3 regions of the Paenibacillus sp. FSL L8-0502 genome follow, and region 3 is predicted to be linked to each of the others. Evidence: predicted binding sites of a transcription regulator. Region 3 holds the regulator's gene; each other region holds the start of a gene.
What was found. The regulator LexA, encoded in region 3, represses DNA repair genes until DNA is damaged. The targets are predictions, from matches to a motif close to CGAACATATGTTCG.
Positions count from the first base shown of each region.

Region 1: a site for LexA is predicted at 1,097-1,110, ahead of addB (helicase-exonuclease AddAB subunit AddB). Genes of this name have one in related genera too.
Region 2: a site for LexA is predicted at 4,691-4,704, ahead of NSQ57_RS15770 (YolD-like family protein). Genes of this name have one in related genera too.

Region 1 covers NZ_CP151958.1:3,812,592-3,820,524, forward strand. Annotated here, with positions in the region: gene addB (helicase-exonuclease AddAB subunit AddB) at 1-1,030, opposite strand, end outside; gene NSQ57_RS16495 (class I SAM-dependent rRNA methyltransferase) at 1,268-2,647, opposite strand; gene NSQ57_RS16500 (Na/Pi symporter) at 3,042-4,064, shown strand; gene NSQ57_RS16505 (NUDIX domain-containing protein) at 4,054-4,488, opposite strand; gene mtaB (tRNA (N(6)-L-threonylcarbamoyladenosine(37)-C(2))-methylthiotransferase MtaB) at 4,593-5,936, opposite strand; gene NSQ57_RS16515 (16S rRNA (uracil(1498)-N(3))-methyltransferase) at 5,938-6,702, opposite strand; gene NSQ57_RS16520 (site-2 protease family protein) at 6,891-7,583, opposite strand; gene prmA (50S ribosomal protein L11 methyltransferase) at 7,586-7,933, opposite strand, start outside.
Region 2 covers NZ_CP151958.1:3,652,129-3,660,061, forward strand. Annotated here, with positions in the region: gene NSQ57_RS15755 (serine hydrolase domain-containing protein) at 223-2,166, shown strand; gene NSQ57_RS15760 (hypothetical protein) at 2,344-2,610, opposite strand; gene cysK (cysteine synthase A) at 2,928-3,866, shown strand; gene NSQ57_RS15770 (YolD-like family protein) at 4,304-4,651, opposite strand; gene NSQ57_RS15775 (serine hydrolase domain-containing protein) at 5,506-6,732, opposite strand; gene NSQ57_RS15780 (hybrid sensor histidine kinase/response regulator transcription factor) at 7,032-7,933, shown strand, end outside.
Region 3 covers NZ_CP151958.1:3,201,391-3,209,323, reverse strand. Annotated here, with positions in the region: gene NSQ57_RS13650 (sporulation protein YjcZ) at 223-330, shown strand; gene NSQ57_RS13645 (hypothetical protein) at 1,316-1,636, opposite strand; partial or broken gene tet (Tet(L)/Tet(K)/Tet(45) family tetracycline efflux MFS transporter) at 2,242-3,619, shown strand; gene NSQ57_RS13635 (GNAT family N-acetyltransferase) at 3,839-4,378, opposite strand; gene NSQ57_RS13630 (hypothetical protein) at 4,608-4,748, opposite strand; gene NSQ57_RS13625 (hypothetical protein) at 4,789-4,953, opposite strand; gene NSQ57_RS13620 (hypothetical protein) at 5,189-5,491, opposite strand; gene lexA (transcriptional repressor LexA) at 5,775-6,401, opposite strand; gene NSQ57_RS13610 (LysM peptidoglycan-binding domain-containing protein) at 6,588-6,956, shown strand; gene NSQ57_RS13605 (DUF896 domain-containing protein) at 7,065-7,271, shown strand; gene NSQ57_RS13600 (hypothetical protein) at 7,392-7,901, shown strand.

The DNA of each region.
Region 1 (7,933 bases), 610 kb from region 3:
CCAACTCAGCGCGGCGATTCGCCGCAGCATACAGTTTTATGCCTTCCGGCTGTTCTTCTGTCCACTGCTCTCGTAGCTGCTGCAGCCGCATCCGTTGTTCCTGATTCCGTAACCCTGTACGATATTCAAAGTTAGCCTCCAAATACGCCAACGCCGGACGCTCCTTAAATCTCGGCGGCGGATCAGGGCGAAGTAATTGTGTCTGCGTCTCTATCATCAGCTCGTCTGCCATTCCTTTGAGCTTTACATACGTAGCGGCCGAAGGATGAAACAAATCCAGCTCATGCGGAAGCTGTCCGCTCTCGTAGCTGCGGTTGCAAGTCAGCGCCACTGTCAACGAAGAGGCATGCAGCATAAGTTGCTCCACCACTTTATATTCATGTGGTGTAAACCTACGGTAGCCATCCATCCAAATGTCTGCTCCACGCACAAGGGAAGACTCTGCAATCTGTTCTGCCAGCATGCGCAGCGTATCTTCACCGTCAATATATTTAAGCGTCAGCTCTCGTTCAAAATCCTCGTAGATTAGACTGATATCTTTGAGCTTGCCGCGCAAAATCGGAGTTGACTCTCCAGCAGCGTTCATTCGCTCCAGTTGCTCGGGTACAGACCGAGTATCATTTCCATACTGCTTTAGCTCCGTGAACAATGTATTCAACCGATCCACAAAGCCGAGCTGGTCTCCCGAATCCTTAAACAAACTCAGTTCATCCTTGCGACGACGAATAATTTTATATAAAAGCATCTTCTTGCCTTCTTCCGTTACAGGCACCAGCGCTGAACCCCCGGTTTCCTGCATAACTAAATAGGCAAGACGGTGAAATCCCATCACTTGGGCGCGCACCGACCCCTGAATACCGTTTCCGGCTTCTGTAAGTAACGCATGCTCAGAAGCAAATGACGATTGCTCCGGTACAAGTAACAGCATAGGCTTACCTAGCGGCTCCTCGCGTAACAAAGACGTCATTTCATTGCGGATTAACGTACTTTTACCACTCCCAGAGCGGCCAATCAACAAACGGACCGACATGATGCGGCCTCCTTTCCAACGAACAACATTCTATTAAACAGTATAGCATATCAGGCAAGAGAGAAAAGAACGTACGTTTGCCATGTTGTAGCAATTCTTTCTCCCTCTAAAAAATAAATCAGTCCCGCAGATTGGCTTGGTGCACGCCTTCTCTACAGGACTGATTTATACCTAAAACGAGTTTTATTTTACCTATTTAATCACCAAAAGGGCGATTGACTTTGACTTTGTATGAAACTACAACTGTGTCCGGCTGCGCACCTCAAAGATGGCGAATTTCAAGTAATGGCCTTCCTCCACACCCAAAATTTGAGGATGGTCCTTACCAGCTGCTCTCCAGTCTACCAGACGAAGGATTTTGCCGGCATCTGCCGCTGCTTCCTTAATGGTGTCCAAAAACAACTCCGGCCGCATGTGGAACGAGCAACTCGCTGTCACCAGATAGCCGCCCTCATTAACGAGCTTCATCCCGTGCAGGTTGATATCTTTATATCCACGTGTAGCCCCTTTGACAGCGTTCTTCGTTTTGGCAAAGGCTGGCGGATCAAGAATGACCACGTCAAAGGTGCGTCCGCCACCCGCTGTCAGCGGCTTAGACGTATCTCCTTTGCCCCCGGCTCGTGCATTGCGTTCCTCTACACCTTTCACCTGATTGCGCAAATATTGAAAAGCATCGTCGACGACAAACTCGACGCGTTCCTCAAAACCGTTCAGCTTGACATTGTCCCGCGCACTTTCAATCGCATGCTCAGAAATATCAAGACAAGTTACTTTTTTAGCACCATATTTACAGGCATTGAGCGTAAAGCTTCCCGTATGTGAAAAACATTCCAATACGGTTGCGCCGTCCCAGAATGGGAATTCAACAACCTTACCACTTTTATTCACTGGCTTCATGACCGTTGTGGCAGCGTCCCCTGAGTCTGTAGCAACTTCTTGTAGCGTAATTCCACTACGTGCTCCCCAACCTGTCATCAACGGTGCTATGGCCGCACGATTTTCACGCTGGTCAAAGAAATAACCCGTCTTCTGGCCCTCTACGATATCAACCTTGATATGCAGGCCATTTTCCGTCACCACTACATGACGCGGGCAATCACCGTACAAAGGACCCTTCGTTTGTTTCAATCCTTCCAGCTCTCGGATGGATACATCACTGCGCTCATATATACCAACAGGACCCACTACTTCAACGAGCGCATCCCTGATTTCTTCCCTGCGCCGATCCATGCCAAGCGTTAACAGCTGCACAACCAACACATCACCAAAACGGTCTACAATCAGTCCAGGCAAAAAATCAGCCTCGCCGTACACCAACCGATAAGCGTCTCCCCCGGTCACAAAACGTTCGCGGTGCTCCAGACATTTGCGAAAGCGTTGGGCAAAAAAGTTTTGATCCATCGCTTCCAGCGGCTCATAGGACATCACACGCACTGTAATTTGTGAAGCCGGATTATAGTAACCTGTCGCCAAATAACGCCCCTGATGGTTAACAATACTGACCAAATCGCCTGCCTCTGGGTCTCCTTCGATCTTGGCTATTTCGTTTTTAAACACCCAAGGGTGTGCGTGCTCCAGCCTTTTTTTACGGCTGCGTTCTAATATTACTGAAGGCAAAATCCTTCACTCCCATTCTTGGATTACTCAAAGTGTTAAAACGTTGTTCGATAGGGGCGCGGCTCTGCGGATCATTTGATCTTACGATCGCTGTTGCACGGGGATTCTTTGGATTTTATAAATGATTTTAATGGTAAGAATCCCCCTAGGTTTATACTTCCGAAGCAGCTTTCCTTTGGAAAGCTTTCAGGCGAACGCTCTCGCTTCTCCAGATTCAAATGATCCGCTTCGCTACTGCCCGCCTGTATATCGGCGTCACGCTTTTAAAGCTTGTGAAGATACTACAAAAATTATCGTTTTCCTAAAAAGAGCTTAGCCATGCTTGTCATGGCTGTCCTCGACAGATCATAGGCTGTTACATAAGTATTTTCACCTAGAAAAGGGGGCTATGCCCGTGCTTATACATGTTATACTCCCGCTGTGCGGCGGACTGTTTATTTTTTTGGGCGGGATGAAGCTGATGGAAGCAGCCCTCCGGCATTTGGCTGGCCCCTTCCTCACCCGTTGGCTGAACCGCGCCACCGTTTCCCCTTGGCGGGGTATGCTGTTCAGTTCAGGCATTACCGCCCTGTTGCAAAGCAGCACCGCTGTAACGGTGCTGACGATCGGACTGGTCAACGCCGGGCTATTGACCTATGGCCGTACGCTCGGCATCATTCTTGGCACCAATATCGGTACCTGTCTCACCACCGAGCTGATGGGGCTCCAGCTTGGCAAGCTGGCTGTTCCGCTGCTCTGCGGCTCACTGCTCTGCTGGAGCGCCGCCGTACTGTGGGGAGAATCAATCTCCGTTCGCCAGTACGCGTCTGCCGGAGTTTCACCCGGCTCCAATGGGCTTAGCCCTCCGCAGGCTGTACAATATATCAGCCTCGTATTTGCTGGATTTTCGCTGATTCTGGCGGGTATCCGCGTAATGCAAACGGTCGGCCCATGGATTGAGCAGGCCGGACTATTCCGCTGGTTTCTTGATCACGCTGCGGCCAACATGTGGTGGGCCTTCGCTGCGGGTGCCTGCCTGACCGCACTGGTTCACAGTAGCGCAGCCGTTATTGGCATGGCGATCAGCCTTGCCGCTGCGGGTGCCTTGCCAGCCGATGTGGGGATCGCCATCGTCATCGGCTCCAATGTAGGCACCTGCGTAACCGCCCTGATTGCCGCTGTTGGTGGCAGCGTGTCCGGCAAATTTGTAGCCTGGTCCCATGTGCTGCTGAACGTAGGCGGAGCCTTGCTCTTTATGCCGTTGATCCCTGGGCTAGAAATGGCCGCCGCCTGGATATCTACCGAGCCCGGAGCCAAGGTAGCCCATGCCCAAACCCTGTTTAACGTCATTAGCTCTCTGCTGGTCTTGCCTCTGTGCTACCTACCTGTATGGACGCGTTTAGAGGATCGTATATCTCCCCACAGAATCAAACGTTAATTCCTAGCATGGACAGCGCCTTGCTCAAAATGACATCATTATTGTCATATCCGCCCTGGCGCTGGAGAAGCCATGCTTCCTCAGGCTTATGCCATGCAACTCCCTTAATTTCTTCGATTTGTGCCTGTAAATCCCCATCTAGTGCCTCTACAAGATAATAGTGTACTTCTTTATCCACTTCCCCAAATTCCGGATGCTGATACGTATAAGCAATCATATCTACATGCTGGATAATCCGCCCGTTCAACCCTGTTTCCTCGCGAATTTCACGTAAAGCCGTCTGTTCGATTGTTTCTCCCAACTCCATTTTTCCTTTAGCCAAGGATACCTTGCCATATCGGTCAGTAATGAGCTGAATTTCAAGCTGCTCCCCCTGTTTGCGAAACACAACACCGCCTGCGGAAATTTCCTTTTTTGTTGCCATCCTGTAATCTCCCTTCCTTGCGCAACAAGGATTCCGTCCTCTCTGTAAGGAAAGGCGAAATCCTTGTTTGCCATCTCTATTGCCTTTTCAGGCTTTTTTTGTTCTTACAGAGCTGTTTGCAGCCCATTCTCCAGTACGCGAACCAATTGGCCTTCACTTTCATTAATGCCTGCCTTCGTTAGCTTCACGCGGCATACCTTGCCAACCAGATCCTCAGTACCTTCAAACGCCAGTTGAATATAATTGTCACTATATCCATGGAGTATGCCGCTATCTTCGGTCCCTTTCGGCGCAACTTCCGGAATGACCTCCAGCACCTGACCTACAAACTTCTCAACATACGCCAGTTGCATTTGCTCTGACAGTTGTATCAGCTCATGCACTCGTACATTTTTCACGTCTTCGTCCACCTGATCCTCCATACGCGCCGCAGGAGTTCCACTACGCTTGGAGTACGGAAACACATGCATTTCCGAAAAACCGATTTTTTTCATCAGCTCATAGCCATTGCGGAACATTTCATCCGTCTCCCCAGGGAAGCCGACAATTACGTCCGTTGTAATCGCAACATCGGGCATTGCTTTGCGAATCATAAGCATTTTGTTATAAAACTCTTCTGTGGTGTACTTACGACGCATCCGTTTCAATACAGTGTCGTCCCCCGCCTGAAGCGGTATATGAAAATGACGAACCAGCTTGGTGGAACGGTTCAGTACATCAAGCATTTTTTCATCAATCTGGCTGGCTTCAATCGAACTGATGCGGATACGCTCCAGCCCTTCCACCTTCTCCAGATCCCACAGCAGATCAGATAGGTCATAATTATCCATGTCGTCACCATAACCGCCAGTATGGATACCAGTGAGTACTATTTCCTTGTAGCCTGCGTGTACCAGTTGACGCGCCTGTGCAATAATGCTCGCAGCGTCACGACTGCGGGATAGCCCCCGCGACCATGGAATGATGCAGAAGGTACAGAAGTTATTGCACCCATCCTGAATTTTCAAAAAGGCCCGAGTATGATTAGCAAAATCAGGCACATCCATTTCCTCAAATACACGCGTTTTCATAATATTGCGCACGGCGTTCACTGGTTGACGCGTCCCTTGAATTTCCTGCACGAACGGAATGATTTTGTCCCGATCTTGAGTCCCGATAACGAGATCAACGCCAGGAATATCCATAATTTCGGCAGGAGAAGTTTGGGCATAACAGCCCGTCACTGCAACAATGGCATCTGGATTCCGGCGAATCGCGCGGCGAATGATCTGACGACTCTTTTTATCACCGGTATTCGTAACGGTACATGTATTAATAAGATAGACATCCGCGGTCTGCTCATCAAAGTCCACCTGTTCATAACCTTCATTTTTAAACAGCTGCCAGATCGCTTCTGTATCATAAAAGTTTACCTTACAGCCCAATGTGTAAAATGCCACTGACGGCATATTAAACCCCTCCCATTTCTCCTGTCTCATATAAAATGCAAGCCAATGCAGCCATTCCTGCGGTCTCAGCACGCAAAATACGTCTTCCCAGTCCTGTAGACTGGGCCCCAGCCTGCTCGGCCTCCAGGCTTTCCGCTTCAGTAAAGCCGCCTTCCGGGCCTACCACCAGCAGAACACGCGGCATGTCCGTCGACGCCCATTGTCCTACCAATGGCTGGATTACATCCCGTAGCTGCTGACCCTGCTCTTTTTCATAACAATAACATATCAAATCATACCCAGCAAAAGAAGCCAGAAGTTCTTTCCACGTCATTGGCGCACTAATTTCTGGAATCCGGTTACGGTGGCTTTGTTCAGCCGCTTCCTTCACAATCTTGCGCCAACGCTCCAGTCGCTTGCCTTCTTTTTTGGCATCATACTGCACGACCGTACGCTCGGACAAAAACGGTACAAACCCGGTTGCTCCGATTTCTGTACATTTTTGCATCACCGTCTCCATCTTGTCTCCTTTAGGAAGACTCTGAGCGATGGTGACCTGCACATGCGGTTCAGAGGTCATCTTCAGCGGCTCAATAATCGTCGCCGTAACATGATCCTGCTCTATCGTATCCAATGCAGCCAGTGCTTCCCTAGATACCCCGTCACTGACTATAATTTTGTCACCACTACGGCCCCGCATGACTTTAGCGATATGCCGCGCGTCCTCACCCGCAACAATCACGTGATCTTCTAGAAATTGCTCTGCCGGAATAAAATAACGCTGCATTCTCTCTCACACCTATTCCTGGATTTTGCAAAAATCCTCATTCTAAAAATAACTGTTATCCACTAATGTTCCGTACAAAATCCGAATAAATCACCAAGCAACATCATATCATCTTTTGCGCCTGTATGACCAGTCTGTTCACTCTTCTATTCAAGGTATACCTACCATTCTCGTAAAAAAAGGAGCCCTTAGGCTCCGAACAATCCAGTGATATAAAAAGAGAACTGCAAAAACTGTATATAAATCATCTGGGCCAGCGTGTAAAGAGGTTCAATCGTTACAACTCGAACCTGTGGAATGACCAGGATAAGCAGAAAAATAAAGATCGACCACTGTTCAAACTGCTGGAGTTTGCGACGTACAGGAGTGGGGGCCACATCTTCCACAATCCGGTATCCATCCAGTGGAGGCAGTGGGATCAAATTAAAGATAAACAAAAACAGATTTAAATTGATCAAAGCATTGATAAACAAATAGATTGCTTGAGCCACCCGTTGGTTCTCCATCCCCGGCAATACTTGAAAATGAAGGAGCACGGCATAGATTAAAGTAGTAACAAATGCAAGCAGCAGATTGCTGAGCGGACCCGCAGCCGATACAATAATGCCCATGAGGCGCGGACGACTAAAGTTATCACGATTAACCGGAACTGGCTTGGCCCAGCCAAAGCCTCCGATCAGCAGCAGTAGCGTACCCAGCAGGTCAATATGCACTGCCGGATTTAAAGTCACGCGCCCAAGTAGCTTGGCTGTAGGGTCACCAAATTTATTGGCATAAAATGCATGTGCAAACTCATGAACCGTGAACGATATGATCACGGCCAGCAAATAAAATGGAAGAACATTTAAATTTACACGAAAAATATTTTGTAAAAAATCCATACTTACCTCTTTCTCGCCACAAACGCCAGCCAATCTTCATCCCGGCTTATTTCGGCAATCTCAAAGCCAGCTGCCTTCAACGCAGTTTCGACAACTTCTTCTTTGTTCTTCCAAATCCCTGAAGCAATATAAATACCACCTGGTTCCAGGGCTTTATATACATCGTCAATGAACAGCAAAATAATCTCTGCCAATATATTAGCTACCACTAGCTTGACGGGTAACTGGATACCCAGCGTTGGATCGCTTGCATTAAGCACCGATAGCAAATCACTTTCTTTAATGGTAATGCGTTCCTCCAGCCCGTTCAGACGCGTATTTTCCCGCGCACTGGATACTGCCACCGGATC
Region 2 (7,933 bases), 450 kb from region 3:
TTCTTCTTGTCTTTATTTTATAGGTTGTCAACATACATATAAAGCTGTACCAACGTAAATATAGCTTTTTTCCGGTAAATCATTTGAGAGTTGAAGCTTCATTTGAGAAAGAAAAAAGTAAGGAACAGGAGAGAAATAAGAAAGACTTAACTGCTACACTAAAAATGTTCCAAAAAACAGACTGCTCTTAAAGATTCAAGCGCAGCAAAAAGGAGACTTGATATGAAATTGAAAAAACGATTTGCCTCTTTGTTCCTGTTGGCATTGATGGCATTTATCCCGGTCCAGGCATATGCTTCTGGGGCCGTTCCAACCACTCCCTCTGGAATCCCGATTTCCGAAATCGAAAACAGAACAGATCAAATTATGAAAAAATATATAGGAACAGCGATTCCTGGTGCTGCGGTTTCCATAGTAAAGGACGGAAAAATTGTTTTTTCAAAAGGTTACGGATACGCAAACATCGAGAAACAAACATCCATGAGTACGGAAACAACCTATATGGAGGCCGGTTCCGTATCGAAATTGTTCACCTGGACGGCAGTAATGCAACTGGTTGAGCAAGGAAAGCTGGATTTGAATACGGACATCCGCACATACTTGCCTGACGGCTTTCTCAAGCCTTCTTTTGATAAGCCTATTACCCTAAAATCACTGATGAGCCACACGGCAGGTTTTGAGGAGCGCCTGGAAAAACTTTTGGTTCATGATCCTGCTGATCTTAGGCCTCTCAAGGAGCATGTCGCACCCGGAAACCAGCCTCAACAGATTTATGAGCCTGGAACAGTGATTGCTTATTCCAACTATGGGACCAACCTGGCCGGTTATATTATAGAACGTGTATCCGGAATGCCTTTTGAAACCTATATTCAGAAACATATATTTGAGCCTCTAGACATGAAACATTCTTACTTTACACAACGGTATGATCTTATTCCAGAGGTTATCGAACATAAAGCAACAGGCTACTCCAAGAAGGATGGAAACTGGGTGGCAAAGCCGAATGTTTTCTTTAATGATGTGCCGGCTGGTGCGTTAAACATTACTTCGGAGGACATGGCTCATTTTATGCTTGCTCATATGAACATGGACCATTCCTTAAAATATTCGCTGTTCAACAAGAATGAAACCTTGCGAGAAATGCATGAGGCTTCGTATACCCACTATCCCGAGCTTCCGGGGAATGCCCATGGCTTTTGGGAACGGTTCGCGGGAGATTATCGTGTTATCGAGCACGGTGGAAATACAGATTCATTCTCCTCTCTGGTCTCTATCGTGCCGGATCAAAACTTTGGGATCAGTATTCTGACTAATGTGGAAAATGAAATGTTCGGGGCAAGAAGCGAACTCATTGACCTGTTTGTCGGGGGTTCCCACGCTACTCCGCAAGCGGACAGCACGTTGAAGCATAGCGCGGATGTGGAGGGAAAATACCGTTCTGCTCGCGCAGTATCATCTGGTATATTGAAGCTTATACCCGTATTATCCAATGCGGAAGAAGTGGTCACAGCCAACGGCAATGGCGGAATCACTCTGAGTATTCCATCCATGAATATTCATGTTGATTATGTAGAAACCAAACCCTATTTTTTTGAACGCGTGACTCCCGGGAGCACTCCTTATGATCACGCGGGCCTAAACATCAGCCGTCTTTTTTTCTTAACCAATGCCGATGGTAAAGTGACGCAGTTGTCATATGGAGTGATCGATGACCAATTGCCGATATCCTTCCTGCAAACATCCATCTTCAGTTATATTCTGGTCGGGGGATGCGGTATTTGGTTTGCGCTTGGGTCTATTTTCGGTATTATTGGATGGCTGCGGAAGCTCAAGGACGCAAGAAAGCAGAAGAGTGCTTCGCGGCTTCCCTTGCCTGACAGCGTAACCGTAATCCCCTTGCTGGGTCTGCTTGTGATCGTCAATCTCATTGCTTCAAGCATCCAATTGATAGGCGACCCCTATCAGCCTATGTCCAATTTCAATTTCAATATTATCCTTTTCTGGGTACTTGGGCTTGCCTTTGTACCGGCTGCCTATCTTGCTGTAAGAAAATGTAACGTTTCGGAGGCTACATTGTTAAGAAAGGTATACACCGCGACGCTGATTCTTTCGTTTTTAGCTATTTCGTTTTTCTTGTATTCCTATAATTTCTATTTTTTCGCATAGATCTACTTAATTTTATCCTTTTTATAGCATAGATAGCCTCCACGATATATTTCGAGTCGAAACATAGAAAAGGCCGTCAATAGACGGTCTTTTTTGTATTCTCTTCTCTATGAACACTCTTATTCATATTTCATAAACTACTAGTGTAGCAAATATGTCTACAGAAAGAGGGTTAATTCAAATGAAACCAAAGAAAAGTGGAAAAGGCGTAGCCCCTGTCATATCCTCCCGCACTTTCTCAATCTCGGGAAATTCAAGAACTGTTTCCAGAGATTTAGTGTTCCGTGTTACAGCAGAGGACACCTTTGCCACAATTCTTTTAGATGATGTATCGATATCCTTATTAAGAACATAAATTACTTCGTATTGTAGGCATTTAGTCGTAAGCTCTCGCAAGAGCAACTTGATGGCGCGAATTGATACACCGTAAGCTTGCCAAAACAAAAACGCCTCCCCGTATGTTAACGGTGAGGCAGAAGGATTAATTCCTTACTGCTCTTTTTGCCTTCTACTAAATACAAATTCGTTATCCGCCGACCACTAGGTTAGCGGGTAAAAGGATACACTGTATACATTCTTAATGACTCTCAGGTTCTGAATAAGCTTGGACTACTTTTTTATGAGTAGTACCTTAGGTTTAAACTGTTCCATCCGTTCCCGCTCCTCACTATGAATTAACAGGACATGGTTATGAAGAAAAATTCGTGATAATATCTATGTCATAGTAAGTAGATATGAATTAATTGTTTGGAGGGATAATTTTGACTAAAATTCACCAAAAGTTGACTGAATTAATTGGAAATACTCCTTTGCTAGCACTGTTGAACTACAGCCAAATCCAAAATATTGAGGCAAACGTGGTAGCTAAGTTGGAATATTTCAATCCGGCTGGTAGCGTTAAGGACCGCATTGGATATGCTATGATTAAAGACGCTGAGGAGAAAGGCTTAATCAATAAAGACTCCGTTATTATCGAACCAACAAGTGGAAATACTGGAATCGGACTTGCATTTGCAGCTGCGGCTCTTGGATATAAACTTATAATTACACTTCCTGAAACGTTTAGTATCGAACGTCGCAAGCTTTTGACTGCGTTCGGTGCTGAGCTTGTGTTAACACCGGGATCCGAGGGGATGAAAGGCGCTATCAAGCGTGCTGAACTATTGGCTGCCGAAACACCAAACTCTTTCATACCACAGCAGTTTAGCAATCCTGCCAATCCAGAAATCCACCGCAAAACTACAGCTGTAGAAATCTGGCATGATACGGATGGCGGTGTAGATATTTTTATTGCGGGCGTAGGTACAGGTGGAACTATTTCGGGCGTTGGCCAGGGATTGAAGGAACGAAAACCTTCTGTAAAAGTGATAGCCGTCGAACCGTTCGATTCACCAGTGCTGTCTGGGGGTACTCCAGGTTCACATCAACTACAAGGACTCGGTGCTGGTTTCATTCCAAATAACTTTAATGAAGAATATGTGGATGAGGTTTTCAAAGTTAAAAACGAAGATGCATTTGAAACTGCACGTCTGCTTGCCAAAACAGAAGGGCTGCTTGTTGGTATTTCTTCTGGGGCTGCGGTTTATGCAGCAACACAAATTGCGAAGCTTCCAGAAAACAAAGGCAAGACGATCGTGGTCATATTACCTGATACAGGTGAGCGTTATTTGTCCACTCCGCTTTTCTCAGACGTAGAATAATAACAAAAGAGACAGGAATCCCGCTGCCTCTTTTGTTAATTTTCCAAGTACACAAGCAAGAGCTCATAGAATTGTTTCATTAACCTGAATTGATTTCTTTCTTCGCTAGCGGTCCATTTTTTGCACAACAAATGGACCGTTAGTGAAGAAAAAGTTACCTTGGTCCAGCGCGATGTTGTTGGAGCTCATCAGGATTTTCTGTAAAAGTAGGCTTCCCCATAGTAGTCTTGTACCAATCTGTATGCCTCTTTCTTTAACTTGATGCGGGTGTAGTGCATCGTCATCAGGAAGTTTTCGATTGCGATATGAGGATTGATCTGCTCAGCTAAAACACTAGCATCAAATGCTCCTAGAAAGACTTCGGCTGAATTGTCGTAGATAAGGCAGCTGAGACATTTCTTGTTTGTTGAATAACATCAGTAGAATATTTACTACCCTTAGATTTTTGCTAGATACTTGCTGAAAATGATATCCTCCAACTTGATCCAACTAAAATCATCCTCGCCACGAAACAGTTTCACTTCCCTGCGAGCAGTATTTATAGACGTGATTACACCTGTGAGTTCTTCGTCATCGAACGGGCTAAAAACCACTAGTGTTATAGGTTGACGTGTGTTGTAGGACTCTATAAGCGCTTGCTCGATCAACTGGACTTCCTGATCGTCAAGTTCCGGCTTGCCTCTCCGCTGACGGTCTTTCATGAGTTTTAAGTATGCTTCCTTGTGTTCTGGTATGATAATCCTGCTGCTTTCCCATAAGCCGTTACCTTCTAATTTTTTCGACATGTATGTAGCCTCCTGATGTATTATGTAGAAATTATATTCCGAACATACGTTCTAGACAAGGCTTTTTGTATACCGAATCCAAAACTTTTGTCCTAGAAAAATATTCCTAGGTCTGATAGACTAGACGAAAATACAAAATCAGAGGGATAAAATGAAAATTTTGGAGCATTAAAATTGGCTAACCACCGCATATTCACCTGGTTAGATCAAGTTTTGAATAATGATTAAGTTTCTTTCCCTCAAATTCATCTCCTATATTGTCCCATACGATTGTATCGACATTATTCCATGCATCTTTCGAATTGTCATATCGCTAGTCTCCATAAAATAAGTTTTAGACGGACTTTGAAATTGGAACAGTGACAACCAGTACGAGAAAATAATGTCCTAGACTGTCGCTGTTCCATTGAACTAACGTATCCCGTTAGCGGAATAACATATACGAAATTCTGATATTTTTGTACAATAGTCTTAATGTTTGATTTTCCTTGAAGTCTTTTTTAAATAGAAATTGTAGTCTGGTGCAATATGTAGGTTAGTAATATTACGTTGTCTATACCTACTATGTATTTCTAAAAATCCATATATCTCTTCTTATTCTCTATATCGAATTTGCGTCTAACCTATTTTACGATTTTGGCGGTAAACCATCTGTTGGCGGGAGTGGTAAAGAAGTCGATAGTAGAGCTTGACCGACCGAATATAAAATACGCCGTCGTTATGCCCCTCGTGAATCTTATCTATCGTTTTATTCTGAATGCGGACATTTGTGCCTCGATTGCATGAAACGACGGTTAATCACAGCAGAAACCGACATCCGCCCTCAAATAAAGGACGCGATGTCGGCTTTAAACTTAACGGCCAAACTCCTTATTGATTATTTTATTGTGAGCAGGCTCCACTTCCGGAGCTACCGAGTTGATGCACGTTACCAAAATATGCTGCCCGCCTAGAGATCCGAAGGCTCTCGATTCAAATCCGAAAGTACCGCCAGCATGCCCCCAGTATGATTGCCCGTCAGCTGTTTTTATTTCATAAATCCCTAGTCCAACTTTACCTATAGGTGAATCTACTGTCGTGAGCATCTGGTCCATTATCTCTTGATTTAGAAGCTTTCCGCCCAACAGCGCACTGAAGAAGGTGGTCAAATCTTTGGTTGTTGAGACTATATCTCCGGCTGCATTTGCCCATGATTGATTCATCTCTGTTAAATCATACAAATGACCCGATCTGTCCATATTATATCCTGTGGCATGCTTACCTGGAATATCGTGACTATTTTCCATTACAAATGTCCCTGTCATCCCGAGCGGTTCGATCAACCGTTTCCTGATCTGCTCCGCATACGTCTCTCCTGTTACCTTCTGAATAATTTGACCGGCTAGTATAGTATTCATGTTCGAATAGTTCCAGCCCTTCCCTGGCGCATATACAGGCGGCTTAGCTAGTCCCATGCTGATAAGCTCGTCGGACGAATAGTAACGGAATGGATTTTGAGGCAAGGTAATATCTCGAAAATCAAGATCAGTATAGCTCGCAAGCCCGCTTGTATGGTTCAATAACTGACGAATCGTAATTTTGTTGCCGTCATACCCATTACCCTTTATGACCCCCGGCAGCCATTTTTCGACCGAATCATCCAGGTTCAATTTTTTCTCCTGAGCCAACTGCAATACAACGGTAGCAGTGAATGTCTTCGTGATGCTTCCAATACGGAATGAAAAATCCGGCTCCACCGGGCGTGGTACTTCGAAACTGGCTGTACCCGTAGCGTAGGACCAGCGTTCCCCATCCTGTAGCCCGCCTGCCACGACACTTGGAACTCTTTTGTTGGTAACTACTTGATCCATGACGCGTTTGACTTCTTCCCGATGCTTTCTTTTCTTTTCTTTCTCGTTGAGTTCTTTTTTGGGTTCTTTTGCGAATTCCGACGATAAAATATTGTCGGTATTGGCAGCTTTATTGATAGCTTGATAAGTTGCCGTCTGACCCTCTGCGTGGACAGTTCCATAGGCCACTGTACCCGCCAATATAGCTATTAAAGTAAGTGCAACTCCTTTTCGAATGGTGAATGATTTCATAACGCATCGCTCCTATTATTTTGAATGTTGTTCTGCTTTACCCCCTCACCTTACCTCTGATATTGTTAAATCGAACAGTGATAAAACCGTCTAGCTTTTGATGACATCGTACTTGGACTTGTCACATATACCGCATGACAAACTATCAACTGTCTTATATGACGTGCTTGCTAAGCTACGTTCTAACCGCCGTTACCCCACCCTCTTTCGCTTGACGGATCGGGAAGTTATATTGCATGATAGGTCTGAATCATTCGGAATTTGATTTGCAAAAAAATATAAGAAGGTGTGCGTAATTCGTGTTCTCGATAATGAAAAAAAGGGTCTGGTATGATTGGATACTTGTGGCCATACGAACGCTTTGGCTGGTCATTATCGCAAGCGCTGGTTTTGTCGATCCGTCATTAACCGTTGTGTCGCTTTGGGTTGTACTTTCTCTCGCTTTCGTCGTTTATCTCGTTCCATTAATCATCCTCTATAGGAAAGAAGACTGGTATCTCACAATCGAAGTCACGATAACGGGCTTTTTTTATCTTTATTTAGCTTACGCAGCCCCGGGATTGCTTTGGTCTTTTGTTTTACTCGTGATTACTATCGGCTTGACGAGCAGTCGAAGAAACTATGTGTGGACAGGTATCCTTAGCGGAATCGTATTCCCGGTATTGAACGGTTGGATTGCTGATCGTCTCCCGTATGAGTTTATCGTTAGCTGCAGCCTTGGTTTTGCCATCGGCTTCGCGTTTAATATTTTAATTCAGTCCCATAAGCAAGCCCGAATTATTCAAGAGCAAAAGCTGTTGCTGGAGCAGCATATTAAGCGGATTGAGGAACTTACGCTGATGGAGGAGCGCAGCCGGCTGTCACATGAGCTGAATGACACGATTGGCCATACGCTTACCTCGCTCATCGTCGGCGTCGAATCACTGCGATCGTCCGTACCAGATGCGCAAATAGAGAGGATCAATTCGCTTGTCGGAATCGCCCAACACAGTCTGGTTGATATCCGAAAGCATCTGCATCAGCTCTCTCATACTCCGTTGAACCATTCGTTAAGTGAATCGCTGCGGCAATTAACTGAAAATTTTATGAAGTCAACAGGTATAACGGTCAAATTCCGTGTGATCGGCAGTGAGACTCTTGTTATGCAAAAAATAAACAATTGTTTATATCGTTGCCTTCAAGAGTCTCTAACCAACGTAGT
Region 3 (7,933 bases):
ATATTCGATTTTATAATCAAAGTCGATCACAACGAAAGTTAAATAAGTTGCCTCCGAAAGAATATCGAAAGCAGCTTATAGTCTAGGGGCTTTTTTCCGTGTCTATAAAATGGGGACTTGACCACTAGCTAAGCTAGTGTTTTTTTATTTACCTGCATGCCCTATCATAGAACGTATTTAAACATATATTAAGGTAACGACAAATAAAGGAGGTTAAAAGAGATGGGTGCCTATGAAAATACAGGTGGCGGCGGTGTATGGACTTCTACAGCGGCAATTTTAGTGCTCTTTATTCTCTTAGTTATCATCACTAAATCACTTTGGGTTTAGTTTGTAAAAAGAACTGTTGGAAAATATCACTTCACTCATGGATATTCAATAGTTGAGCCCATTGAGCGCATAAGCTATTTGGCAATAGCCACCGTATTCGCTTCTCTTTCGGCAAATACTTGGTGGATTCCTGCCATAATAGTTTTGCGCTTATTGTATTTCATTTTATCTTTTCAGTAGCGAGTCAAGACCACTGCTGGCTTATCAGGCTTCTGTTAGATAAAATTCTCAAAGAGATGGTAGGATGAAGGTTGAAGTAAACAAATGTAATTACAGCATCAAAAAACCAATATATCTAAAGAGTAATGTTACTTTTACCACAGTAGGTAAGGGGCTACAGTGCTGCAAATTGATGCTAACTAGGGTTTAACTTCGAACAATTCAAACCGGGTATTGAATGTAATTATTTAAAATTTAACAGTAGATGGTGAAGCAGCAACCGAGCCTGATAAAGCACCTAGTTATGATATAATTGCAAATTATGGTATTCCGTTGGAAGGTAGTAGCTATGTGAACGATAAGGTACTCTTTGAGAAAGAACATAGAGATTAAAATACAAATATGGGGCTCCATATAAAAGGATTTTCCGACGTAACGGTACAGAATAGTGAATTTCACGACAACGGTGGGGGTTCTAAAAAATAGCCAAAGCCCATACATGTATTGTGACGATACGTGAGCTTTAGCTTTAACTAATTGCCCAAAAAGCACCAATAACTCACAATAATGACCTTGCCAGTACGAAATCACAACTAATACATATGGAGAAGTTAGTACCAAGAGTGTGAAAATTAAGACTATGAAACTGCTATTAACGGTCGGCAAACCGCTTGACAACGATTGATCCACGCCGGATCGTAGCCTTTTCCACTGCTCTAAAGTCGGCTTGATTCCAAAAGTGTATTTAAGTAAGTGAATACTCTAAATAAATCGAAAAGCTCTGTTACCCTAATTGGTCGGCAGAGCTTTTAAATGTTCACGGTTTTTAAAATATATCCAGGTATTCTTTCTGGAATTTGATGAAATCTTGTACACTGTCGTGATAGGTAAATCTACCGCCATTTTTATCAATAATCCAGTTGATATTCTCGTCATTTAACAAGATTCCATACATGCAGTGATGAAGCAGTTCAATTTGCTTTTCATCCCTAATTCGGATCAAATGTTTTTCTTGTTCGATAATGAGGTACCATTTCGTTTCTGTTTCATCTACATCCGCATCCACATACAGTATTGATACCGACAAGGGGAATGGCCAGTCAAACCATTGTCCTCGCTTGTCTTCTCTATAACCTTCAAATGCCATGGTTATTCCCTCCTACTTGGATAATTTCCTGATTAGTTTAAATGTATCTAACGTGCTGCGATTGTACGCTTAATTAGGTTCTTGTCTTATCCTACTGGCACAGGAATATCGCCCCCATATTCTTCTCCTTGGCTTCACGTACACCATCATAAACATCTGTAAAAGTTCAGTGTCACTTTGGCAACCGTCTAATTCCGCTATTGTTGCACAATAGTTGTATCCGCTTTTATCGTTCATTGTTCTGATCTGTACAGTATACGGAAAACGACAGGTAATAAAGAAGCTGAACGCTTTGTTACCCGATATCAAAACGCTATTACCAATACTGTACAATTATTCTACTGAGCAATGACGAGGTCCAACATGAAGGACTGGAGATAAGAACAGGTAGCAGTGTAATGGACATAAAGGCGCGTCTGCTGGTTTTGGAAGAGGGGACCACAAGAGCGATATACGCTCTATATTGTAATCATAGGGGGCTGGGATGGTGACCAAAAGATCATTACATTTTCTCGTATGGAAATAGGCGCTGTATTAAACCTCCAATGATATGGTGCAAGGATACACTCATGTCTTGAATGTATCTTATTTCTGGAGGGTCAAAAGTGAAAACCCCTTATTCACAGTCCGTTTTGAGCTATAACCAAATTTTAATGTGGCTTTGTGTTCTTTCGTTTTTTAGTGTGTTAAATGAAATGGTTCTTAATATCTCTTTACCTGATATTGCTGATGAATTCAATAAGACACCAGCCATTACAAATTGGGTGAATACTGCCTTTATGCTAAGTTTCTCTATAGGAACAGCTATATACGGAAAGTTATCTGATCAGTTAGGTATTAAAAGGTTGCTCCTGTTTGGAATCATAGTGAATTGCATAGGATCATTAATTGGATTTGTGGGACATACTTTTTTTCCAACACTTATCTTGGGACGATTTATACAAGGGATTGGTGCAGCTGCATTTCCTTCACTTGTGATGGTCGTAGTTGCTCGCTATATCCCAAAAGAAAACAGGGGAAAGGCAATATGGCCTCATCGGGTCTATCGTAGCAATGGGTGAAGGGATAGGACCGGCTATTGGTGGGGTGATTGCTCATTATATTCATTGGTCTTATTTACTGCTTCTTCCTGTTTTAACGTTTGTAACTGTTCCCTTCCTGATAAAATTATTGAAAAAGGAAGTCATTTCAAAGGGCTCGTTTGACATTGCAGGAATCGTGCTTATATCTCTAGGTATTGTATTGTTTATGTTGTATACAACTTCTTACAGAATTTCTTTTCTGGTGATAAGTGTTCTATTTTTCTTGATCTTTTTAAAACATATCAGACAAGTAACCAATCCTTTTGTTGATTCTTCATTGGGGGAAAATACTGCATTTATGATAGGAATCCTTTGTGGGGGGCTTATGTTTGGTACCGTAGCTGGATTTGTTTCTATGGTCCCTTATATGATGAAAGACGTTCACCACTTAAGTACCGCAATGATTGGCAGTGGAATTATTTTTCCTGGAACGATGAGTGTTATTTTCTTTGGTTTTCTTGGAGGAGCACTTGTTGATAAGAAAGGTTCCTTACATGTGCTAGCAGTCGGCGTTGCATTTCTTGCCGTCAGTTTTTTGGTAGCTGCTTTCTTTATTGAAATGACACCTTGGCTGATGTCTATTATTCTAGTCTTTGTTTTCGGTGGTCTTTCTTTTATTAAAACAGTAATATCCACTATTGTTTCAAGTAGTTTAAAACAAGAAGAAGCTGGCGCAGGAATGAGCTTGCTTAATTTTATAAGCTTTTTATCAGAAGGAGCGGGGATTTCAGTTGTAGGAGGCTTATTGTCAATACGTCTTATTCATCAAAAATTTATACCAATCATTAATTTTCCATCTGCTTATTTATATAACAATATGTTATTGATTTTTTCAGTGGTCATTATAATTAGCGGGATTTTAACTGTTATTGTATATAAACGTTCAGTTTCAGATTCCTGATAAGAGCAAAAAAGGATTACATGCTGAAAATGATCGCATCCTCACGTTTGAAGTAAGTGAATACTCTAAATAAATCAAAAGCTATGCTAACCTTCATTGGCCGGCAGAGTTTTGTGTGCTGATCAGTTTGATTTTACTAGATACGGGAAAAGTAGCAATGCAAAGTATGCGTACAAGATGGTATTGTTTTTAAATTCGGCCTTATTACAGAAGGATAGGCTAATTTGAATGCTTAAACTTATAATACCAAAAAATCCTTTTCTCATGGGCTGTGGAAAAATTAGAATATAGCATAGTATCAACTCCGCCGATTACAAAGTTATTTTTAGCATAGAATCGACAAGCTAAAATATTCACATCCTGTGTTTCAAGCATTAGACCAGCAAGGTTATTCTGCTTAGCCCACTCGGTTGCTTTACTCAATAAGGCTGCTCCGATTCCCTTGTGTCTCCAGTCTTTAGCGACGGCAATATCCTCAATTAGAGCATAGCCATTCCAATTAGTACAAAGTTTAATCTTCCCAACACAGTCGTTCTCATCATAATATAAAAAAATAGATTTTCCTTGTTCATTAATATAACTGATATCGACGTCATCATCCTCATACTGTTTAAAATATGGTTCGGGAAAACTTTCTTCTATATATGTCCAATTGTTGTTCTCGTATTTAGGTATAATCCTTCCGGACACAATAAAGCCGTTATTCTCATTTGACTTTTTAAAATCCCCCATATTTGAAAGTGACATTTTAATTATCATGGCTTGTCTCCTTCTGGTTTAATTTCTCTATGCACATTATTCTAAAAGAGAACCACTTTTTCCTGTCTGTTAGATTTATAAAAGAGTAAAATAGTAGCGACTGTTCAACTATGTGTGATATTTTAGATCCCCCTCCGCTTGCTTAAATGATTCATAGCAGTAGTTAGGTGTGCTATTTAACACAAAAAAGCAGGAAGAATTCCTCCCGCTTTTTGCATGGAAACAATTATTAACGTCTGCGTTGTCTATCGTTTACGCTAAACAAATTAACAGCCAGTGCGTTACCTCTTGCACGCGCAGTGGCTCTTTGATTGGAACGGATGTTCAATCTTCTTCTTCTTAAATCACGTCTGCAATGTCTTCTGCTCATAATATCACCTCCCTTCAAGAAATGAAGGTGCGGTTGAATCTTAGTGGCGTTTATGCTTACGCTTGGAAATTTTGATATTCAAGGCATTGGTTGCTAGTGCATTTCCGCTTCCTGTTTTAGCAGCTGCGGCTTGAAAGACTTTAACGACCAGATATCTGTTTTTCCCGATGCGATGCTTATACGTTTTAACTCTATTTCTGATCATCTGCATATCTCCTTTGCTTAGTTCTGCTATATATATATGTCAATTGTGATAGTAATGTATCAGCATAAATCTATTAGAAGCAAAAAGAAGCTAGTACCTATATCCCTAAAGGTTAACAAAAAAACTCATGCGAACCTGTCTTCGCCTTTTCAACTTTACGTTGCAGGAGATTTTACAGGCAGGTCGGCATGAGTCTAATGTGTAGAATAAAGATAATATGCAGTTTGTATGAAAATTATTTACTATTAAGGGTGTTAAGTTTTTTTTCGTAGTACGCCTCTTGGGCAAGAATATGATTCAGTTGTTCTGAGAGCTGTTTATATTCTTGGCTGGCCTCTGGGTAATTATTTCTTTCGGAAATTACAGCTTCAAGTTGCTTTTCTAAATACCTGAAATGGATGAGTATTTGTATGTACTGAATACGATCGTAGGTTGTTATGTGTGATTTCTCTTCTGCATACAAATGATCCATTGTTGGAACTGCACAGCTTACGACGATAAATATCATAACAAACGCTGAAATTATTATTTTTTTCATTTAATTCCTCCTACAGGGCTATGAGTAATTAATATACCATATTTAGCTAAAAGAAAGAAAGATCTATTAGTTTTGCCCACAACAGTATAGCTGTTCAAGATCAGTGGGGGATTATTTGAGACGATGAGGCTGATTTTATAGTAGATACAATAGGAATAGGTTGCTAAAAGGAAAGAATAGTTGTGAGATACATAGTAAGCATAATAACAATACAAAACCGGCTTGCCCTAGGCAGCCGGTTTTGTATTAGGGGATAGAATAACGGGGAAGGAAGAACGAGAAATCAGTGGAAGTCCCGGAAGAGTCCTACAACTTTGCCCAAAATACTGACGTGTGTCAGACGAAGCGGTTCAAAGGCTGGATTTTCAGGTTGAAGCCGGATATGATCTTTTTCTTTGTAGAAGGTTTTAACTGTAGCTTCGTCTTCATCTGTCATAGCTACAACAATATCGCCATTATCAGCGGTCTGCTGCTGACGTACGATTACATAGTCTCCGTTAGCAATCCCAGCCTCAATCATGCTTTCGCCTACAACAGATAACATGAATATTTTATCCTCACCAACAAAGTGTTGGGGAAGAGGAAAGTAATCTTCAATATTTTCTGTCGCCGTAATAGGAAGACCAGCGGTTACTTTGCCGACGACGGGGACACGACTAATGGAGTAATTAATCAAGTTGCTGTTATCCGATTCGTCTTGACCGAGTAACTCAATAGCCCGTGGTTTTGTAGGATCGCGGCGAATGAGTCCTTTTTTCTCTAAACGATCCAAATGACCGTGAACCGTAGAACTGGAGGCCAATCCGACAGCCTCGCCTATTTCGCGTACAGAAGGGGGGTATCCCTTTAGACGCACTTCATTGCGGATAAATTCAAGAATGGCCTGCTGGCGGCTCGAAATCTTAGACATACCGTATCAACCCCATTTAGTAACGTTTGGGAAAATTATAGCATAGAACCTCCGTTCGTACAAACATAAGTTCTAAATAATCCCTAAAAAAATTGCGAACTTTTGTTCTCTTTTCTATTGAACAAAACAAACGTTCGTGTTATATTGTGAAAACATAAGAACAAACGTTTGGAGGACACAACCATGATGAAATATAGCACCTATCAAAGTATTTTTCCAATGAATATAGAAAATTTACAGGAGACCCGAAAAGAGGGTAGGGCGCGTTTTATGCAGATTATTACCCATACTCTTTTACTTAAGCTTCTTATTATAGTGATTGTTGCTTGGATTGCAGGAGCAGGTGTACTTACGGTTTTCGCGGCTCCTTCAGCTTCCAAGGAAGAAGTGACTAAACTGACAGTACAACCTGGGGATACGTTGTGGCAGATTGCCGCGAATCATAAACCGGAACGAATGGATACACGAGTATATATAGAAGGAATTGTGCGGATTAACGGTTTAGAGGATCGGGGAGTGCAGGCAGGTCAGGTACTCAAGCTTCCTGACTTATGATCTATAGACTATTAGAGCTTGTCAGGGAGCGTAATACGGGAGCCTTGACAAGCTCTTTTCTACATGTCAAAGTGTATTATATCTTTGCTTTTATGGAGGGGACACAATTTGGATATAGACAGCTTGGTACAGCGCATTAATGAATTAGCGCGCAAAGCAAAATCCGAGGGATTAACAGAAGAGGAAACCACAGAACGTGCCAATCTTCGGGAAATTTATTTAGGTAACATTCGTCGTAATTTTCGGCAGCAGCTAGAAACGATTGAATTTGTGGACGATGATACATCGAAGGGAAATGACGGGCTGAAGCATTAATGTTGTTAAAGCGCCCAAGCCTGCAATTTGCCTTTTGTTTTAGGTACCTCTCATGGTATCTATATAGATCAGCTTTGAGGCAATTGTTTTAATGTAATATATCTGGGAAGGAATTGAGAGATGGCCCGATCATTTGAAAGAAAAGTACGCAAAAACACAGCGCATTTAAATAAATCGCGCAAAAAGCAAGGTATTCAAACCATTAGCGGCGCAGGTTCTGCAATGGATATTTTTCGTGGCCGTAATATTACTGTGCCAATTATGCTGGCTGGTCTTTCTGTATTGTACATGCTTATGAGTTACTTTTTGACTAAGACCGGTATGCGAGGGATGGATTGGCTTGTATTCGGCCTGTACTTGATGCTGGCTGTTATCTTTTTTATCCGTCGTCCTTATCTGAAAGTGGGAAAGGATACTCTCTATATGCTGAAAGGTGGTAGAGAACGTCCAATGACGGCAGGGGACATGAAAGCCATCAAGATTGAAAAGGGTTACGTAACCGTTGAAAGAAAAGGTAAGGGTGGTAATTTTATTTTCACAAAATCATTAGGTCGCTATGACACGGATGCCATTGCAGAGCGACTTGAGAAGTTTGCGCTATCCAATCAGATACAGGTTGACAAGAAATAACTGATTTAGCCTGTAGCTCTGTAACAAAGGCC